DNA from 3 places in the Mycolicibacterium grossiae genome. Region 3 is predicted to be linked to each of the others. Evidence: predicted binding sites of a transcription regulator. Region 3 holds the regulator's gene; each other region holds the start of a gene.
What was found. Region 3 encodes LexA, which represses DNA repair genes until DNA is damaged. Its sites were predicted from a motif close to CGAACANNTGTTCG; they were not measured.
Positions count from the first base shown of each region.

Region 1 (4,400 bases), 780 kb from region 3:
GTGGCCGGGCGTGTCGATCCCCGACGGCGGCATCCGCTACTCGACGGACGTCTGAGCCGTCCGCTACCGGCGGGCGGCCGCCGCGAGGTGGCGCAGGCCGTAGTCGGCGTCCGGTGGCAGCGCGTCGAGCGGCCACCAACGCAGGTCGAGCGACTCGTCGCTGCGGGCGATCTCGGCGCCCGCCGGTGCGCGCGCGACGAACTGGATGTCCAGATGCCGCGTCGGCGTGCCCAGCGAGCAGGTGAGTCCGTGCACGTGCAGCGCCGCGGGCACCGGCATCACGACGAGTCCCTCGATGCCGGACTCCTCGGTGGCCTCGCGCAGTGCCGCCGACGCGATGTCGGCGTCGGTCTCCTCGCAGTGCCCGCCGAGCTGTACCCACCGGCCGATGCGGGGGTGCAGCGTCAGCAACGCGCGCCGGCCGGTGTGGTCCAACACCAGCGTCGACGCGGTGACGTGGCCGGGAACGCAGGACCGCAGGCAGGCGTCCGGGCGCGCGAGCACGAACGCCAGCAGCGCCTCGCGCAGCGCGTCCTGAGCCGGGTCGGCTGGGCGCCAGCGCTCCAGGGTGTCGAGCACCGAGTCGCGCAGCGTCATCGCCGGATCAGCAGGTCGGCCGTGGCCGCCGGGTCGCGGGGACCGGTGGCTGCGCTGCCCTCCTCCGGGTAGCCGATGGCGATGGCGCCCGACGGTTCCCAGTCCGGCGGCAGGTCGAGTTCGGCGCGTACCAGATCGGCGGCGAAGATCGTCGAACCGATCCAGCAGCTGCCCACGCCGCGCGCTGCGAGCGCCACCAGGAGTCCCTGGACGGCGGCGCCCACGGCGACGGTGAACATGGTGTGTTCGGCTGCCGTGCGGGCGGCGTCGGGGTAGGCGTGCGCACCGTCGGGCACCAGGAAGGGAATGACGACTTCGGGTGCGTCGTACAGGATCTGGCCGCGTGCCACCCGACGCTCGACGGCGTCGGCCGGCCGGCCGTCGCCCAGCAGGTCGGCGCGCCAGGCGTCCTTCATCGCGTCCAGCAGCCGGATGCGCCGGGCACCGTCGGCGAGCCAGACGAAGCGCACCGGACGGGTGTGGTGTGGCGCGGGCGCGGTGAGCGCGTCACCGACCGCGGCCTCCACGAGCGCGGGGTCGACGGGCTCGGCGGAGAAGCGGCGCACCGACCGCCGCATCAGCTGCGCCTGGCGGCGACCCAGCGCGAGCGCCTCCTCGGTGCCGAGCCAGAACAGGTCCTCCTCGCCCGCGCGCACCAGGGAGCGGCCGGTGGACCCGTCGTCGGCGGGGGAGAGGCCACGCACGACGGCCACCGGGATGGCGGTGAGCTTGCCCTTGACGAGGTCGGCCGCCGCGGCCACCTCGTCGGCCACGGCCACCTCGGTGACGAGCAGTTCGTTGCCGTAGCCGTCGTGTTCGCCGTGGTAGCCGTGCAGGACCGCCATGCCCGCGGATCCGATCGCCACGTCGGTCTGACCGTTGCGCCAGGCGCGGCCCATGGTGTCGGTGACGACGACCGCGACGGTGACGCCCAGCAGCTCGTGCAACCGGCTGCGCAGCGCGGCGGCACTGCCGTCCGGATCCACCGGCAGCAGCGCGAGTTCGGCGGCGTCGACGTTGGAACCGTCGACGCCGGCGGCGGCCTGGACGAGGCCGATCGCGTTCTCGGTGATGAGGGTGCGTCCCTTGCGTGCCAGCACGCGTACCGCTTCGCCGTCGATGAGTCTGCGGCGCAACGCGTCCCGTTCCGCGGGATCGGTCGGCGCGGGGACGATGCGGCCCTCGCTCTTGGAGAGCACCTTGCTCGTCACGACGACGACGTCGGCGTCGCGCAGCCACGGGGCGGCGGTCGCGATGGCGGCGGCGACGTCGTCGCCGGGACGGAACTCGGGAAGTCCTCCGACGGGCAGGATCTCGACCGCGCCGGCCGAGCCGTGGTCGGCGCTCACCGCCGGCCCGCGTCGAGGCCGGCGAGTTCCAGTCCGCTACGCACCATCTCGGCGGTGGCGTCCGGATCGGTCATCAGCAGCGGGATCGCGCGGACGTCGACGCCCTCGATCGTGGCCTCGTCGCCCTCGCTGATCAGCCAGCCGTCGAGGATGCCGACACCGCTGCGTGCGCCGTAGTGCGCGCCGACGGCCTCGGAGCTGGTGGGCACGCCGATCACGGTGAGGCACTCGTCGGCCATGCCCCGCAGCGGGCGACCGCCGATGATCGGGGAGTACCCGACGACCGGCGCCGGCGTCGACCGCAGCGCCGCGCGGATGCCGCCGATGCCGAGGATGGCGCCGATGCTGACGACCGGGTTCGACGGCGACAGCAGCACGACGTCCGCTCCGGCGACGGCGTCGGTGACGCCCTCGGCCGCGGTGGCCTTGTCGGCGCCCACGAACGCAAAGCCGTGGGTGGGGATCTGGGCGCGGTAGCGCACCCACCACTCCTGGAAGTGGATGGCCCGCCGCTCGCCGCCGGCCTCGGCAGCGTCCGCGCCGGCGCCATCGGAGTCGGGAACGGTGACCACGACGTGGGTTTCACTGCGGTCGTCGCTGGCGGGCAGCAGCCGGGCGCCGGGTTGCCAGCGCGCACACAGCGCCTCGGTCACCTGCGACAGCGGGTAGCCGGCGCGCAGCATCTGGCTGCGCACCAGGTGGGTCGCGAGGTCGCGGTCGCCGAGGCCGAACCAGTCGGGTTGCACGCCGTAGGCGGCGAGCTCCTCCTTGGCGTGCCACGTCTCGTCGCGGTGGCCCCAGCCGCGTTCGGGGTCGACGCCGCCGCCCAGGGTGTACATGCACGTGTCGAGGTCCGGGCAGATGCGGACGCCGTGCATCCAGGCGTCGTCACCGACGTTGACCACCGCGGTCAGCTCGTGTTCGCCGGGCAGTGTGCCGGGGGCGTCGCCGAAGCGGCCCAGGCCCAGCAACCGCTGTACGCCGAGCAGGAAGCGGGCCCCGCCCACCCCGCCGACCAGAACTGTCACCTTCACGGGGTTCGACACTATGCTCTTCCGACGAAGGCAGCGCGCGCCGTGGTGCCGGTGTGAGCGACACGCCGTCGGCCGACGCGCCGGAGATTGGTCACGGGATGATATGAAATCCCGTTCCAGCGCTTGACCGGTGCAGCTAACCCGTGTCTAATCACATCAGTGTCATTTCGCGGTTGGCCGGCCGGTTCCGGTGTCGCAGACCGAGATTCGATCACTTGTTCGAATGAATAGGGCCGCACGGGCAGGGGTGGGGCCTCAGTGAGCGATCTACGAGACATGTGAGGAGGCGGAAGATGTCCTATGAGCGCGTCGATTTCGACGGACTGGTCGCATACGACGGTCGGATGCTCGGCTCGGTAGGCAGCGCACCGCACACCAACACCGCACCGACCCCCTTCGCGACACCGGGGCGGCCGCAGTTGAGCTTGGTGCCGGAGCACGCCGATTTCGAGGCGGCCAACGACGAGGACGATCAGTGGCAGGAGCGCGCGCTGTGCGCGCAGACCGACCCCGAGGCGTTCTTCCCCGAGAAGGGTGGCTCGACCCGCGAGGCCAAGCGCATCTGCCAGGGCTGCGAGGTGCGCGACGCGTGCCTGGAGTACGCCCTGGCCAACGATGAGCGCTTCGGCATCTGGGGCGGGCTCTCCGAGCGGGAGCGCCGTCGCATCAAGCGCGGCATCATCTGATCCTCTTCCTCGACTCGACGTCGAGGTCTCAGTCGTCGTCCAGGTCCGGATCGATGACCGAGGGCTCCACCCCGAGATAGGTGGCCACCTGGGCCACCAGGATCTCGTGCAGCAGGTCGGCGAGATCGTCGGTGTTCTTGGCCCGGCGCTCGATTGGCTTGCGGAACAACACGATTCGCGCACGGGTCGAATTCCCCCGGACGTCCACGCCCGCAGGTATCAAGCGCGCCAACGCGACCGGCCCGTCCGCCACCACCTCCGGTGGCCACTGCACGCTCTCCGGATCCTTCGGTGCGATCCGCGGAATCTCGTCGACGGCGACGTCCAGGCTCGACACCCGTTCCTGCCACTGTCGTTCGATCGGCTCGTAGGCCTCGAGCACCGCCATGTCGAACCGCTCGGCGCGGCTGCGCCAGCCCGGCACGGTCGCGGGTAGCAGGGGACCACGCATGCCCCTGCCTCGGCGCGAGGCCCACCGACGCTGCGCGGCCATCGGACGATCGTAACGGTTGGGGAACGCGCCCTCGCGGCTGCGCGTGTCCGTCCCCGAGTGTCGGCGCCGCGCGATAGCCTTCCGGGCGTGAACGTTCCCCGTCGCTGCTGCCGGCCAGGGTGCCCGCACTACGCCGTGGCGACGCTGACCTTCGTCTACTCGGACTCGACGGCAGTCGTGGGTCCGCTGGCCACCGTGTCGGAGCCGCACTCCTGGGATCTGTGCGTGCTGCACGCCGGAC
Region 1 covers NZ_CP043474.1:2,755,755-2,760,154, forward strand. The annotation lists gene manB (mannose-1-phosphate guanylyltransferase ManB) at 1-55, shown strand, start outside; gene FZ046_RS13180 (NUDIX hydrolase) at 64-597, opposite strand; gene FZ046_RS13185 (coenzyme F420-0:L-glutamate ligase) at 594-1,946, opposite strand; gene cofD (2-phospho-L-lactate transferase) at 1,943-2,980, opposite strand; gene FZ046_RS13200 (WhiB family transcriptional regulator) at 3,274-3,666, shown strand; gene FZ046_RS13205 (metallopeptidase family protein) at 3,695-4,117, opposite strand; gene FZ046_RS13210 (DUF3499 domain-containing protein) at 4,247-4,400, shown strand, end outside.
Region 1: a site for LexA is predicted at 3,189-3,202, ahead of cofD (2-phospho-L-lactate transferase). Genes of this name have one in related genera too.

Region 2 (4,400 bases), 1.1 Mb from region 3:
CCGGATCATCTGGCGCCCGCGTACATCGAAGCCGGCATGGTGAATCAGGCGGCCGACTTCGTCGCCGGACGCGTCTAGAACGGCGGTATCTGGGCGCGGAGGTAGTGCTCGGCCCAGGGGGTGTTGCGTCGGCGTTCGTCGGCGATGCGTTGGTGTCGGGTTTGGGTGCGGGTGTGGGTGCGGCGGGGCATGGTGAGGCCGGCGGTGTGCTTGGCCGGTGGGGTGCCTTTCGTGGTGAGGGGTGCGGCCGGTGTGGTGAGGTCGGCGAAGAGGTGGCGGCTGCCGGGGTGGGTGGTGGCGGTCAGGCCGGTGGGGTCGGTCCAGGTGGCGGTGCCGTCGGGGTCCAGGCGGTAGGACCAGCCGGGCCAGAAGGTCTTGAGTAGGTGGTGTTCGGTGCACAGGCAGGCCAGGTTGGCCGCCGCGGTCGGTCCGTGGGGCCAGGCGATGACGTGGTCGATCTCGCAGGCGGTGGCTGGGCGGGCGCAGCCGGGGGCTCGGCAGGTCAGGTCGCGGGCACGGATGAACGCGGCCAGTGCGTGTGAGGGCCGGTAGCGCGGTTCGGGTGGGCCTTGCGCGGGGTAGGTCAGCGGGGTGGCCGTGGCGTGCTTTGCCAGGCGGGCGATGACCGGTCCGGGCAGCACCGGCCCGCCCAGGATGATTCCCGGTGAGGCGGGAGTGTGTTGGCCGGGATCGGCGCTCACCTCGGCGATGACACCGTCGAGGGTGTAGCTGCTCAATGGTTTCGACAGCATCGGCGGGGTCGGGCCGCTGAGGCCGCGCCGCTGGGTGGTCAGGTCCCCGGTGGGCACCGGTGCGGGCTCGGGGTGGGGTGTCGGTGCGGGCGTGGGTGTGGGTTCCGGCGTGCGCGGGGTGTCGTCGAGGGCGTCGGCGTGGGCGATGACGTGGATGACCACCCCACCACCGGCGGGCCGGGTGGCGGCCGCGCAGTCGGGGTGCTCGCACAGGCAGGGCAACCGGTCCCACCCGAACCCCAACGCCCCCAGCGCCGCGCCACGCCGCTGATCCAGCGTGCGGGGATCGCGCGGGCACACCGTGCGCGCCAGCCGATCCACCCGCGCATCGAACGCCGCCCCGTCAGCGGCGTCGACGGTCGCGTCCACGTAGGCCACCCCGTTGGCGGTGTCGGTGTACACGCTCACCCGGGTGCCGCGGGCGGCGTCCTGGGTCCGCCGCACCGCATACGGATCGTGACGCAACACCAGGGCATCGATGTCGCGCTCGGTCTGCTCCACCGACGTCGCGCCCCACCCGGCCACCTCGGCGGCCAACTCCGCGTCGATGGCCCGCACCGCCGCCGCGTCGGTCACCAACGCCGTGCGCGTGCAGATCGCCCGCACCAACGGATAAGAGATCGAACCCTCGGCGAACAGTGCCCCCACCTTCGGCAGCCGCTCCCGCAACGTCACCGCCGTGGTCAAAAAGCCGCTGGCCCGCCCCGCAGTCAGGCACTGAGCCGCGCCGATCTGCGCGCACACCGACGACCAGTTGTCACACCGCCACTGCTCGCGTGCCGCCGACCCCGACACCGCATACGCCCGATCGAGCAGATCGGCCATCGACGACAACCGCGCCGCACACACCGCGTTCTCCAACCGCGCCTGCGCCCGCAACCGCTCCCCCACACCCCGGGCAACGGCCACCTCAGCCACCAACGCATCGAACACATATTCGAATCTATGGCGCAGAAGCCGTCACCACCGCCCCCGAACACCCCGCCTGGGGATGAACGCACCACTGTGCACAACCCCTGCACCAACACCTAAAAACGTCAGTGCCCGGTGGTATGCCGCTAGCGCTCCACCTCGTCCGCGGTCCGCAGATCCCGCGTCACCGCGATGCGCGCGCCGAGTTCCTCGTCGGGCGGGTAGTCCACGCCGACCAGCGTCAGGCCCCGCGCCGGGGCAACCGCGAAGGCACTCGACCGCGCCGTCGCGCCGAGGAAGCCGGCGCAGCGCTCCGGCGGCATGCGTCCCGCACCGACGGCCAGGACGGCACCGACCAGCGATCGCACCATCGACCAGCAGAACGCATCGGCCGTGACGTACGCGGTCAGCATGTCGCCGTCGCGCACCCAGTCGAAGCGCTGCAGATCGCGAATCGTGGTCGCGCCGGCACGCGGGCGGCAGAATGCCGCGAAGTCGTTGAGCCCGACCAGAACCGACGCCGCCGCCTGCATCGCGGCCACGTCCAGCGGCCGGTTCGACGGCGCGACGAAGCGCGCCAGAGCGGGTTCGACGCCGTAGGGCGCCGTGGACAGCCGGTATTCGTAGTGCCGGCGCAACGCCGAGAAGCGGGCATCGAAGCCGTCGGGCGCGCGGACGACGTCGCGGATCCGGACGTCCGGAGTGAGCAGCTTCGCCAATCGCCGCACCAGCGGCCGGAATTCGGGTTCGCCTGCGCGTCGGGTGCGGGGGTAGGCCAGCGGGATAGCGTCGGCGGGGACATCGACGTGCGCGACCTGACCGGTGGCGTGCACGCCGGTGTCGGTGCGACCCGCCGCGCGCGTGACGATCGGCGTGCGGAAGATCGTCGACAGCGCGTCGTCGATCACGCCGGCGACGGTGCGCTGCCCGGCCTGGGTCGCCCAGCCGGCGAAGTCGGTGCCGTCGTAGGCGACGTCGAGGCGCAGACGGACCAGGGCGAGCGGAGCGACGGGAGCGTGATCCGGGGCGAGCGGAGCGACGGGAGCGTGATCCGGAGCGTCAGGAGAACGAACGAACCCGCCACCGGAATCGATGGCGGGTTCGTCCATGGCGTGACTACTTGGCGTCGTCGGCCTTGTCGGCGTCCTCGGCGGCCGCCTCATCGGCGTCCGCGTCGGCCGGCACCTCGGCCTCGGTGGCCTCGGCTTCGGTAGCGGCATCAGTGGATTCGGCCTCAGTCGATGCAGCCGTGGCGTCCTCGACCGACTCGCTCTCCGTCGGGCCCTCGGCGGCCTCCGGCTCGACCGATGCCTGCGGCGCCGCGGCGGCGACGACCGGCTGCTCGGTCTTCTGCGAGCCGCCCACGCGGCGGGCACGCTCGGCCTCCGAGGTGACGGTCTTCTCCCGGACCAGCTCGATGACCGCCATGGGTGCGTTGTCGCCCTTGCGGTTCTCGACCTTGATGATCCGGGTGTAGCCGCCGTTGCGGTCGGCGAAGAACGGACCGATCTCGGCGAACAGCACGTGCACGACGTCCTTGTCGCGGATCTTCTTCATCACCTCACGCCGGTTGTGCAGCGTGCCCTTCTTGGCGTGGGTGATGAGCTTCTCCGCGTAGGGCCGCAGTGCCCGCGCCTTCGGCTCGGTCGTCTTGATGCGGCCGTGCTCGAACAGCGACGTGGCCAGGTTGGCCAGCAGCGCCTTCTGGTGCGACGACGACCCGCCGAGACGGGCGCCCTTGGTGGGCTTGGGCATTGCGACTATCTCCTTTGGAAGGGGCCGACCCCCGTACTAGGTAGGGCCGGGACGGAAGCTCTTAGAGCTGTTCGGTTTCGCGCCTAGAGCTGTTCGGTTTCGGCAAAGTCCTGGTTGTCGTCCAGGTCGTAGCCAGCATCGCTGTTCCAGGTGCCGGTGGCGACGTCGTAGCCGGCGACCTCGGACGGGTCGAACGTGGCCGGGCTGTCCTTCAGCGAGAGACCGAGCTGGTGCAGCTTGATCTTCACCTCGTCGATGGACTTCTGGCCGAAGTTGCGGATGTCCAGCAGGTCGGACTCCGTCCGCGAGACCAGCTCGCCGACGGTGTGCACACCCTCGCGCTTGAGGCAGTTGTACGACCGGACGGTGAGTTCCAGGTCGTCGATCGGCAGCGCGAAGCTGGCGATGTGATCGGCCTCGGCGGGCGAGGGTCCGATCTCGATGCCCTCGGCCTCGACGTTGAGTTCCCGTGCCAGACCGAAGAGTTCGACCAGCGTCTTGCCGGCCGAGGCCAGGGCGTCACGCGGGCTGATCGAGTTCTTGGTCTCGACGTCGAGGATCAGCTTGTCGAAGTCGGTGCGCTGCTCGACGCGGGTGGCCTCCACCTTGTAGGTCACCTTGAGCACGGGGCTGTAGATGGAATCGACCGGGATGCGGCCGATCTCGGCGCCGGAGGCCTTGTTCTGCACGGCCGGGACGTAACCGCGGCCGCGCTCGACGACCAGCTCGACCTCGAGCTTGCCCTTGTCGTTCAGCGTCGCGATGTGCATGTCCGGGTTGTGCACCGTCACGCCGGCCGGCGGGACGATGTCACCGGCGGTGACGGCGCCCGGGCCCTGCTTGCGCAGGTACATGGTGACCGGCTCGTCCTCCTCGGAGGACACGACGAGCGCCTTGAGGTTCAGGATGATGTCGGTGACGTCTTCCTTGACACCCGGCACGGTGGTGAACTCGTGCAGCACCCCGTCGATGCGGATGCTG
Region 2 covers NZ_CP043474.1:2,444,521-2,448,920, reverse strand. The annotation lists gene FZ046_RS11690 (cutinase family protein) at 1-78, shown strand, start outside; gene FZ046_RS11685 (HNH endonuclease signature motif containing protein) at 75-1,670, opposite strand; gene truA (tRNA pseudouridine(38-40) synthase TruA) at 1,811-2,773, opposite strand; gene rplQ (50S ribosomal protein L17) at 2,781-3,419, opposite strand; gene FZ046_RS11670 (DNA-directed RNA polymerase subunit alpha) at 3,503-4,400, opposite strand, start outside.
Region 2: a site for LexA is predicted at 1,679-1,692, ahead of FZ046_RS11685 (HNH endonuclease signature motif containing protein). Genes of this name have one in related genera too.

Region 3 (4,400 bases):
GGGATGACGACAGAACGGACAGTGCACCACCGCTCCTTCGCCGCCGCTGGGATGAGACCGGAATGTTCCGGCCCCATACGAGCGTACCGAGGGACGGCAGGGTGTCTCACGGCGCATGGCGGCGGGTCAGCCGACCGGGGCGATGAGCGTCTGCCCGGCCGCGACACCCGCGGTGTCCAGCTCGTTCAGTTCGCGGATCCGCTCGACCGTCGGGCCGACCGGGGCGTCGGGCGCGATGCGAGCGGCGAGCTGCTGCAGCGACTCCCCCGTCTGGACCTGGACCACGGCCAGCTCCCCGGGCACCGGCGCCGGCGTCTCCGGTGCGGCGCCGAACTGCGCGACCAGGCCGAGCCACACCGTGATTCCCGCCGCGACCAACGCCAGCAGCACCGTGGTGACCGGCGTGATCGGCTTGCGCCGGTGCGAAGCCCGCGACATCAGGACACCGGTGCCGGAGTAGCGCAGCGGTGCGGCGGCCGGCCGACGGCGCTGCGGCGACCGGCGGGCCGCGGGACGCGGACGCACCGGACGGGCGACCAGTTCGGTGGGGTAGTCCCGGGTGATGATCGTCATCGCGAGGCCTTTCGGTTCGGGCGTTTCCGGTCTTTCCGGAAACGGTCGTTCGCCTGTGTGTTCGAAATGTACTCGATCACGTGTTCGATGAATAGAACACGTGATCGAATCGTTGCCGACGATATCCGGGGCCACCGACACGCCCCGGCGACCGCGACACGCGTCGAACACATGTTTGATTCTCGAACGGTCTCGGACTACATTCGGCGCCATGAGTGACAGCAGCGACACGCCGAACGGCGCGGACGCACGTCGTCCCGCCGGCAACGACGCCGGACTGACCGAACGACAGCGCACCATCCTCGAGGTCATCCGCACCTCGGTGACCACCCGCGGCTATCCGCCGAGCATCCGCGAGATCGGCGACGCCGTGGGACTCACGTCCACGTCCTCGGTGGCCCATCAGCTGCGCACCCTCGAACGCAAGGGCTATCTGCGGCGCGACCCCAACCGCCCACGCGCCGTGGACGTCCGCGGCGCCGACGATGCCGTCACGCCGATCGTCGCGACCGACGTCGCCGGCTCCGACGCCCTTCCCGAGCCCACCTTCGTCCCCGTGCTGGGTCGAATCGCCGCGGGTGGTCCCATCCTGGCCGAGGAGGCCGTCGAGGACGTCTTTCCGCTGCCCCGCGAACTGGTCGGCGAGGGCTCGCTATTCCTGCTCAAGGTCGTCGGCGAATCGATGGTGGACGCGGCGATCTGCGACGGCGACTGGGTGGTCGTCCGGCAGCAGAACGTCGCGGACAACGGCGACATCGTGGCCGCCATGATCGACGGCGAGGCCACGGTCAAGACGTTCAAGCGCACGCGCGGCCAGGTGTGGCTGATGCCGCACAACCCGGCGTTCGATCCGATCCCGGGCAACGACGCCGCGATCCTCGGCAAGGTCGTCACCGTCATCCGCAAGGTCTGACGGCGCTAGCCCCTGACGAAGCCGTTCGTCAGCGCGAACTCCTCACTGGCGAACCAGATCTCGGCACGCACGCGGTCGTACTGCACGCTGGTGGGCAGCCAGTAGAGCCCCGTCTTGGTGTCGGCCTTGATCGGGTAGCCCGCCGGTGCGGTGTACGGGTCCCCCTGCGCCAGGCGCAGCGACGTCTGACTCGGTGCGGTGTCGTCGAGCTGGATGGCCGCATGCCGACCGCTGGGCGGGCCGCTCGACGGCTCCGGATCGGCCGCTGCCGAGGCCGCCGCTCCTGCCACCGGCGCGGCGAACGCGTCCTCGAACACCGGGTCGTCGAACTCGTCGCGCGCGGGATCGCCGTCATGGACGTCGTCACCGAAGCCATCGTCGAAGTCATCGCCGAGGCCGTACGCGTCGGCAGCCTCGTCCTCGCGGTCTACGGCGGGCGTCAGGGGTCCGTCGGTCGGGTCGCTACCCGCGTGCCGACCGGTCTCCGAACGGCCGCCGAACAGCTCGTCGAACGCCGCGGTCGCCGGCTCGTCGGCCGCCCCGCGATCGGCCGGCCCGCGATCGGACCCTTCGCCGGGGGACGCCGCATCTCCGGACACCTCGTTCCCGGGTATGGCGTCCTCGGAGACCACCCGCGTCGGTGCGGTGTCGATCGCGTCCTGGTCCTCGTCGAGGTTCGCCTCGGGACCGATGTCCGGTACCGCGGAAGCACCCGGCGCCGGCGCCGGCCCGGCTGCGGGTACGCCGGCCGGGCCGTCGGAGCCCTCACCGGGCATGGCCCATGCGCTCAACGGCACGAACGGTGGCTGGTCGGTCCCGGCCGGGGACTCGGCGGCCGGCACCGGTCCGGACTCGAAGTCCTGGTCGTCGTCGTAGTCGTCGTAGTCGTCGAACCGGTCGAGCGGCGGGCGGTCGTCCGCGCGGCGCCGGTGCAGCACCACGGCGGCCCCCACCGCCGCGACGAGCAGCACCACCGGCACGATCACCAGCAGCCACCACCACTGGCGGTACCACGGTCGGCCGTCCGCGGCCGCCTGCGGGTCGTCGCCCTGGGTCGCCTGCGGCGCGTCCTGGCCCGGAACCCGAACTCCCGCGAGGTCGGCGGCGAGGTTCGGTGGCTCGGTGCTGAAGGCCTTGGTCGAGCGGTTCCAGGAGATGGCGCCGTTCGCGAACTTCTGCGTGACGACGTCGTCGCTCTCGGTCTGATCGGCGGTCGGCGCACCGAGCGTGCCGGTGGCGCCGCCGAGCGTCGACCAGGCGGCGTTCATCGCCCCACGGACGATCACGGCGCCGAAGTCGGGTGTCCAGAAGATGACCGGCTCGTCGGCGGCGGTGAAGGCCGCGAACCGGCTCGCCGGCGCCAGTCCCCCGTCGGCCTCGTTGGCCTTCGGGAAGCCGAGGTCACCGCCGGGTCCGCCGACGCTCTCGTACTTCGCGAGCACCTGGCCGGTGAGCACGTTGGCGCCCGTGGCCGGGCTGTAGAAGATCTTCCCGCCGTCGAAGGTCTGCACCAGGCCGTCCCCGGCGACCGGTTCGGCCGGACCCTGCGCTGCACCGAGCGGGCCCAGCGGGCCGCCCGCCGCGCGCCGGGCGGCGTCGATTTCCGAGGTGGCGTCGCCCGGGATCCGCACTCCGCCGAGCTGATCGGCGAGTTCCGGCGGCGTCGTCGTGAACGCCTTGGTGCTGCGGTCCCACGACAGCTGGCCGCCGGTGAACGTCTGCGACACCACGTTCCCGCGGTACACCTCGTCCTCGGTGGGCACGCCGAGCGAGCCCGCCGAACCGCCGACCTGATCCCACGCCGCGTTGATCGCGCCGCGCACGACGTGGGCGCCGGTGTCCGGGGTCCAGAAGATGACGGGGTCGTCGGCGGCGCTGAACGTCACGTTCCGGCTGTTCGGCGCGCGCCCCGCCCCCTCGTCGATGTCGGGGAAGCCCAGATCGCCGTCGCCGGGACCGCCCAGGGACAGGTACTTGTCCAGGATCGCGCCCTGCATGACGTGCGCACCGGTGCCGGGGCTGAAGAAGATCCGGCCGCTCGCGAAGTTCTGCCCGAAGCCCGCGCCCACCGGGTAGACGCCGCCGTCCTTGGGACCGAGGGTGCCCCCGGGACCGCCCGCGGCGTCGTAGGCCGCGTTGATGGCGGCGTCGGCGTCACCTGCCGGGTCGGCCAGCGCCGTGGGCATCACCGGCGCGAGCAGCGCGCAGGCGGCCACCGTCACCACCGCTACGCTCGCCCGTCCCATGGCCCTGCCCAGCAGGGATCGAAGCCCAGTCATCAGTCCTCCCCGCGATGCGCTCACGGTTCCCTCGAAGTAGCACGTGCGTCAACTCTGCGTCAGTCGACGTCCATCTTGAGGGATATCCAAGCGGTATCGGGCAAGTGTCGCGCGACCGGTACCACTTCCGTCACGGCCGCCGGACGCCCGCAGCGGCGTCAGACGCCCATGCTGCGGCCGATGATCTCCTTCATGATCTCGGTGGTTCCGCCGTAGATCGTCTGGATGCGGGCGTCGAGGAACGCCCTGGCCACCGGGTATTCACGCATGTAGCCGTAACCGCCGTGCAGCTGCAGGCAGCGGTCGTTGAGCCGCACCTGCGCCTCGGTGGCCCACCACTTCGCCATCGCGGCCTGCTCCGCCGTGAGCTTCTCGTCGAGGTGCAGCCGGATGAACTCGTCGACCAGCACGCGCACGGCGGTGGCCTCGGTGGCCAGCTCGGCGAGGGTGAACCGGGTGTTCTGGAAGCTGCCGATCGGCTTGCCGAACGCCTTGCGCTCCTTGGTGTACTGCAGCGTCTGCTCCAGCACGGCCTCCATGCCGGCGGCCGCCATGACGGCGATGCTGATGCGCTCCTGGGGCAGGTTCTGCATGAGGTAGACGAAGCCGGAGCCCTCGTCGCCGAGCAGGTTCTC
Region 3 covers NZ_CP043474.1:3,536,644-3,541,043, reverse strand. The annotation lists gene nrdR (transcriptional regulator NrdR) at 1-27, opposite strand, end outside; gene FZ046_RS17050 (LysM peptidoglycan-binding domain-containing protein) at 127-573, opposite strand; gene lexA (transcriptional repressor LexA) at 785-1,486, shown strand; gene FZ046_RS17040 (LGFP repeat-containing protein) at 1,492-3,765, opposite strand; gene FZ046_RS17035 (acyl-CoA dehydrogenase family protein) at 3,924-4,400, opposite strand, start outside.